Regions from separate parts of the Listeria farberi genome, predicted to be linked through region 1. Evidence: riboswitches for the same ligand, from Rfam matches in the RefSeq annotation. Region 1 holds a riboswitch; the other holds the start of a gene.
What was found. Region 1 has a riboswitch for S-adenosylmethionine ahead of HCB38_RS00340 (MetQ/NlpA family ABC transporter substrate-binding protein). Riboswitches for the same ligand answer to the same signal wherever they lie in the genome.
Positions count from the first base shown of each region.

Region 2: it holds a riboswitch for S-adenosylmethionine, as region 1 does, so the genes downstream of both, metE (5-methyltetrahydropteroyltriglutamate--homocysteine S-methyltransferase) here and HCB38_RS00340 (MetQ/NlpA family ABC transporter substrate-binding protein) in region 1, are expected to answer to the same signal.

Region 1 covers NZ_JAARZL010000001.1:69,220-72,583, forward strand. The annotation lists gene HCB38_RS00330 (methionine ABC transporter permease) at 1-10, opposite strand, end outside; gene HCB38_RS00335 (methionine ABC transporter ATP-binding protein) at 7-1,023, opposite strand; gene HCB38_RS00340 (MetQ/NlpA family ABC transporter substrate-binding protein) at 1,038-1,859, opposite strand; SAM riboswitch class I at 1,969-2,086, opposite strand; gene HCB38_RS00345 (pyridoxal phosphate-dependent aminotransferase) at 2,239-3,364, shown strand, end outside.
Region 2 covers NZ_JAARZL010000001.1:1,478,213-1,481,576, reverse strand. The annotation lists tRNA gene HCB38_RS07320 (tRNA-Ile) at 1-51, shown strand, start outside; tRNA gene HCB38_RS07315 (tRNA-Asn) at 58-130, shown strand; tRNA gene HCB38_RS07310 (tRNA-Ser) at 163-253, shown strand; tRNA gene HCB38_RS07305 (tRNA-Glu) at 259-330, shown strand; partial or broken gene HCB38_RS07300 (MFS transporter) at 391-1,583, shown strand; SAM riboswitch class I at 1,643-1,749, shown strand; gene metE (5-methyltetrahydropteroyltriglutamate--homocysteine S-methyltransferase) at 1,856-3,364, shown strand, end outside.

The DNA.
Region 1 (3,364 bases):
ACAAACTCATAGTAACTCGACCTCCTCAACAACGACTCCAGATTCTTTCAAATAAGAAATAGCTTTACTATACTCGGCTTCGTCCCCTTTTAAATGAACGAGCAGTTTTCCAAGTGTTCCATTTTTCAAATGATCAATTCCGCCAGCTAAAATGCTTGGAAGAACGTCGAATTTGCGCGATACAAGAGCGAGAGCAGGTTCATCCGCTTCGTCTCCAATAAAATGAAGGGAAACCAATTTCCCAGTCGCAATATATTTTTCAAGCAAATCTTGCGGGATATCAAAACTAGCTTCCGACCCAACAAAGCGCTTGGTTGTCGCGTGTTTTGCTTTCGTGAAAATATCAAGAACGGTACCTTGCTCCACTAAATGACCATTTTCCATCACAGCAACCCGGTCACAAATACGTTGAATGACATCAAGTTCATGTGTAATTAAGAAAATCGTAATGCCGAGTTCCGCATTAATTTTAAGTAACAGTTGCAAAATTGCTTCTGTTGTTTCCGGGTCCAAGGCGCTTGTTGCTTCATCGCTTAAGAGAATTTCTGGTTCATGCGCTAGAGCACGAGCAATTGCCACACGTTGCTTTTGACCGCCAGAAAGTTGGCTTGGATAATTGTTCCGTTTATCCTCTAAGCCAACTATCGACAAGTATTTATTTACGCGAGTCTCGATTTCGTCTTTTGGAACGCCTTCTAATTTTAACGGTTTGGCAATGTTATCATAGACAGTTGCGGTTTTTAGTAAATTGTATCCTTGGAAAATCATACCAATTTTCCGACGAGCGACACGAAGTTCTTTACTTGAGAGGGTAGATAAGTTCTTCCCATCAATGACAACTTGGCCCGCATCTGGACGTTCAAGCAAGTTGATGCAACGAACGAGCGTACTTTTACCGGCGCCGCTATAACCAACAACACCGAAAATTTCTCCTTTTTCGACTGTAATAGAAACATTTTTAACGGCTTCTACGGTTTTTCCATTTACGTTAAATGTCTTTGAAACTTGATGTAATTCGATCAAAATAAAACAACTCCCTAGAATGCAGGTACTACAGACCCATTAAATTCTTTTTCAATAAATGCTTTTACTTCATCTGAATGGTAATATTTTTCTAATGTTTTTACGACCTCATCATCTTTATTGGCACTACGAACGACGAAAACATTTGGATATGGATTGTCTTTTGTAGGTTCGTGATAAATAGCATCTTTATTAATAGAAAGTCCAGCCCCCATTGCAAAGTTAGTGTTGATAGCTGCGGCTGCAACCTCATCTAATTGTGCAGGGATTTGAGAAGCTTCAAGTTCAACGATTTCAAGGTCAAGCGGGTTTTCAGCAATATCTTTTTTTGTTGCTTTTTCTTCCACGCCATCTTTTAATTTAATAATGCCAGCATCTTCAAATAGTTTTAAACCACGGTATTCGTTACTTGGATCATTTGGAACGGCAATTTTGTCGCCTTTTTTAAGGTTTTTTAAGTCTTTAATATCGTTAGAGTAAATACCCATTGGGAAAGCTACTGTTTTAAAAGCAACATCTAATTTGTAGCCTTTATCTTTCTTTTGTTGTTCTAAAAATGGAATTGTTTGGTAGTTATTCGCATCCAAATCACCATCATTTAAAGCTGTATTTGGCGTGTTATAATCATCAAATGTTTTGATTTTGATTTCAAGACCGTCTTTTTTCGCTAATTTTTGAACTTCTTCAGCAATTTGTTGGTGAGGTCCTGCAGTTGTTCCGATTGTAATTTTTTCTGTGCTTAAGGCCTTGTCGTCACTTCCTCCTCCACATGCCGCTAATCCTAAAATAAGGCTTGATGCAAGTAAAATTCCTAACCCCTTTGTTAATTTTTTCATCTTTTTTTCCTCCCCAGTATGTTGATTATTTATCCAGATTTATTCATGAAAGCAATAAAAAACTTCTCTATTTAGAATAGAGAAGTGGAAAGTCGAACATATCCAGCTCCTCTTATCTACCAAAACGAAAAAATGTTTTGCTGGAATTAGCACCTTCACTTTACGCTTAAATAAAGTTAGGTTGCCGGGCTTCATCGGGCCAGTCCCTCTGCCGCTCTCGATAAGAGAAAATATTTTAGAAAAACCTGTTAGTTAAAAATATACGCATATTACCCTAATTTGTCAATGCTTTTTTAAGTTTTAAAAAAATCATACTGGACAAATACTTCAGAAAACTTTACTATTTTAATCAATGAAACTTGAAAAGGACGGGTGTAAAATGAAAATTTCCAAACGCTTGCAAAATTTACCAGATCAGTTTTTCTCTAGCCTTGTAGAAAAAGTTGGAAAAAAGGTGGCAGAAGGTCATGACGTGATTAATCTAGGTCAAGGAAATCCAGACCAGCCAACACCCAAACATATTGTGGAAGCACTGAAAACAGCTTCAGAAAATCCAATGAACCACAAATATTCGTTGTTTCGTGGAAAACAGGAGCTTAAACAAGCTGCGGCCGATTTTTATGCGCGTGAATATAATGTAACTGTTGATCCAAATACAGAAGTAGCCATATTATTTGGAACGAAAACAGGCCTTGTTGAACTGCCAATGTGTTTAATGGATCCAGGTGACGTAATGCTTTTACCGGACCCAGGCTACCCAGATTATTTATCAGGAGCAGTTTTAGGAGAAGTTCAATTCGAAACAATGCCACTTATTGCTGAAAATAATTTTTTACCTGATTTTAGTGAAATTCCTGAAGATGTTGCGAAAAAAGCAGAGTTGATGTATTTAAATTATCCGAACAACCCCACTGGCGCGGTTGCTACAACTCGCTTTTTTGAAGAAACAGTTGCTTTCGCTAAAGAAAACAATATCACGATTGCACATGATTTTGCTTATGGCGGTATTGGTTTTGATGGGAAGAAGCCGATTAGTTTTTTAGAAACTCCAGGGGCAAAAGAGGTTGGAATCGAACTTTATACGCTTTCGAAAACATATAATATGGCTGGCTGGCGCGTAGGATTTGCTGTCGGGAATAAAGACGTTGTCGAAGCAATCAACCTCATTCAAGATCATATGTATGTAAGTTTATTCCCAGGTATTCAAGATGCTGCAATTGAAGCTCTTACAGGCGATCAAACTTGTGTACAAGAATTAAATGCTCGTTATGAAAGCCGTAGAAATGCATTTATAGCTGCTTGTGATAAAATTGGTTGGGAAGCAATTGCTCCAGCGGGCTCTTTTTTTGCATGGATGCCCGTGCCAAAAGAGTTTACAAGTAGTGAATTCGCGGATTATTTATTAAATGAAGTTAGTGTAGCTGTTGCTGACGGAAGTGGTTTCGGGACTTTCGGTGAGGGGTATGTACGCGTTGGACTTTTAATGGATGAAAAACGATTAGAAG
Region 2 (3,364 bases), 1.4 Mb from region 1:
AGCGCACGCCTGATAAGCGTGAGGTCGATGGTTCGAGTCCATTTAGGCCCATTTTATTCCACAGTAGCTCAGTTGGTAGAGCAATCGGCTGTTAACCGATCGGTCGCAGGTTCGAGTCCTGCCTGTGGAGTTATTCTTTCAAAATAGAATATTTATATATCTGGGGAAGTACTCAAGTGGCTGAAGAGGCGCCCCTGCTAAGGGTGTAGGTCGCTCGCGCGGCGCGAGGGTTCAAATCCCTCCTTCTCCGCCAGATATGGCCCGTTGGTCAAGCGGTTAAGACACCGCCCTTTCACGGCGGTAACACGGGTTCGATTCCCGTACGGGTCATCTGAAAAACAATGTCGAACATCGACATTGTTTTTTTTAGTAAGTTTTTGGAGGTGTGCTATGGGGGCAAAAGGGAAGTTTTGGATTTTAACGATGGTTGTAGCCATATCTGGATTGTCTCAGGGAGTTTTACTGCCACTTATTGCAATAATTTTGGAAGAAAAGGGAGTAAGTGCAGGAATAAATGGATTTCATGCCACAGGAATTTACTTAGGAGTTTTATTGATTTCTCCATTTATTGAAGCACCATTACATAAATATGGTTATAAACCTATAATATTAGTTGGTGGAGCGCTTGTTGCAATTGCAATATTTGCTTTTCCTATCTGGTTTAATTTATATTTTTGGTTTATATTGCGATTACTTATTGGGATAGGGGATCATATGTTGCACTTTTCTTCACAGACATGGATTGGTGCAATGAGTGATCCTAGTAAGCGTGGTCGGAATATGGCTATTTATGGTTTGTTTTTCTCTGTAGGGTTTGCAATTGGGCCACAGTTAGTCAATTTGGCGAAAATAAGTGCTAACTTGCCTTTCTTTTTATCAGGTATTTTAGTTTTAATTGCTTGGAGCCTTGTTTGGTTTGTTCGAAATGATTTTGTTGGAGAAAAAGCTGTTATTCGAAAAATTTCTTTTTGGGGAAGTTTAAAACGTTTTTCGGGTGTATTTAAGATGGCTTGGATGGCAATGATTCCACCATTTTTATATGGAATTCTTGAGACGGGTCTTAATGCGACGTTTCCAGTTGTAGGATTACGTGATGGACTTGATACAACAATGATTGCGTTAATTATTTCTTCTTTTTCAGTTGGGACAATTATTTTTCAAGTACCGATTGGAATTATTAGTGATAAATTTGGTCGGAATAAAATGTTACCTTTTTTAATTGGAGCAGGGGCTATTGTTTTTGTATTGATAGCTTTTGTTAAGACACCTATTTTCTTTGTGATATTCTTCTTTGTTTTAGGGATACTACTAGGCTCGCTTTATTCTTTGGGATTATCTTATATGACTGATTTGACACCTCTCGAACTACTTCCGGCTGGAAATATTTTGGTTGGAATGTTCTTTAGTCTAGGGAGTATTATTGGGCCGAGTGCTACGGGAATGATGATTGGTGTTTTTGGAAATCAAATATTTTATTTTGTGATTGCTGGAATCCTGTTGTTAGGCTGTTTATTGTTAACTTTTGGAAGACAAAAAGAAGCACTTTGAAAAAAATTAAAAATTTAATGATTGACAGTTTTTAGTTGCAAGTGGTATGATGATTTCAATCCAATTTAGGTGATTGAAAAAACTAAATAAATTACTCTTATTATGAGTGGTAGAGGGACTGGCCCGTTGAAACCCAGCAACCTTTCAATTCGTTGAAAAGGTGCTAAATCCTGCGAAGTGTGATGCTTCGAGAGATAAGAGAGACTTAAAAAGTTTCACTGTATTTGTGTATCGAAACTTCCAAACCTCTCTAATTCTCTAGGGAGGTTTTTTATTGGCAAAAAATGGAGAGGATAAGGTGATAGGTATGGTAAAGGCGATTAGTTCAAACTTGGGGTATCCGAGACTTGGGGAGAAACGTGAATGGAAACGTGCGTTAGAAAAGTTTTGGAATGGTACGATTTCTGAAGAAGAATTATTGGCGGAAACGAAGGCTTTAAGATTACATGCGCTGAAAAAACAACAAGATAAAGGAATTGATCTGATTCCAGTTGGTGATTTTAGTTTTTATGATCAGGTGCTTGATACGAGTGTGACATTTGGAATTATTCCGAAACGTTTTCAGCATAATGGTGGGAAAGTTTCCCTAAATACATATTTTGATATTGCACGTGGTAAGAGTGATGCGGTTGCCTCTGAAATGACGAAATGGTTTAACACGAACTATCATTATATTGTTCCAGAACTTGCTGATGCGGATCCGAAAGTATTAGATAATCGGGCGCTTTACTATTACGAAGAAGCCAAGAGAGAACTTGGTATTGAAGGGAAACCAGTGCTAGTTGGGCCGATTACTTATTTAAAACTAGGAAAAGGTAGCGATGCGGAAAGTTTTGAAGGATTATTAGATAAATTTATTCCGGCGTATGTAGAAATTTTGAAAGGTATCGAAGCTGCTGGTGCTACATGGGTGCAAATTGATGAGCCTTATCTTGCAACTAGCTTTGATAAATCAGAAATTGCTTTCTTCGAAAAAGTCTATCAAGCATTTCAAGTAGCGGTTCCGAATTTGAAAATTGAGTTACAAACTTATTTTGAAAGTTTGGATTATTATGAAGAGGTTGTTAATTTGCCAGTAGCAGCTGTAGGAATTGATTTTGTTCATGATCATGGGGATTCGCTAAAAGCACTTAGAGATTACGGATTTCCGGAAGATAAGTATTTAGCGGCTGGTGTAATTGATGGTCGAAATGTTTGGCGCAGCGACTTGGATGCGAAACTAGCGCTGCTTACGGAGATTGCGAGTTATGTGGAAGATGGGAGACTGATTGTTCAGCCATCTAACTCATTATTGCATGTTCCGGTAACGAAGCTAAATGAGCCAGATTTGGATGAAGTAATTCTTGGTGGTTTATCATTTGCTGATCAGAAATTAGATGAAATTGCTGTTTTAACCAAAGCTTTGACGAATGGCGCGGAAAGTGTGGCGACTGAACTAGAAGAAGCTCGTGCAGCAGTGAAGGCGCTCAATGAATCGAGTCATCGAAATAATTTAGAAGTACAAGAAGCAATAGCTAATTTAGCAAATGTACGAGTGGACCGGGAGTTGCCATTTGCGGAACGAATTAAATTACAGCATGCATGGTTGAAATTACCGCTATTCCCAACGACAACGATTGGAAGTTTTCCACAATCATCTGAAGTTCGGAAGACGCGTGCAGACTGGTTAAAAGGTAGTATCACGGATGCGGAATATAATGCTTTTATTGAAAAAGAAACGGCGCGCTGGATCAAAATTCAAGAGGATTTAGATATTGACGTATTGGTCCACGGCGAATTTGAGCGGACAGATATGGTGGAATATTTCGGTCAAAAA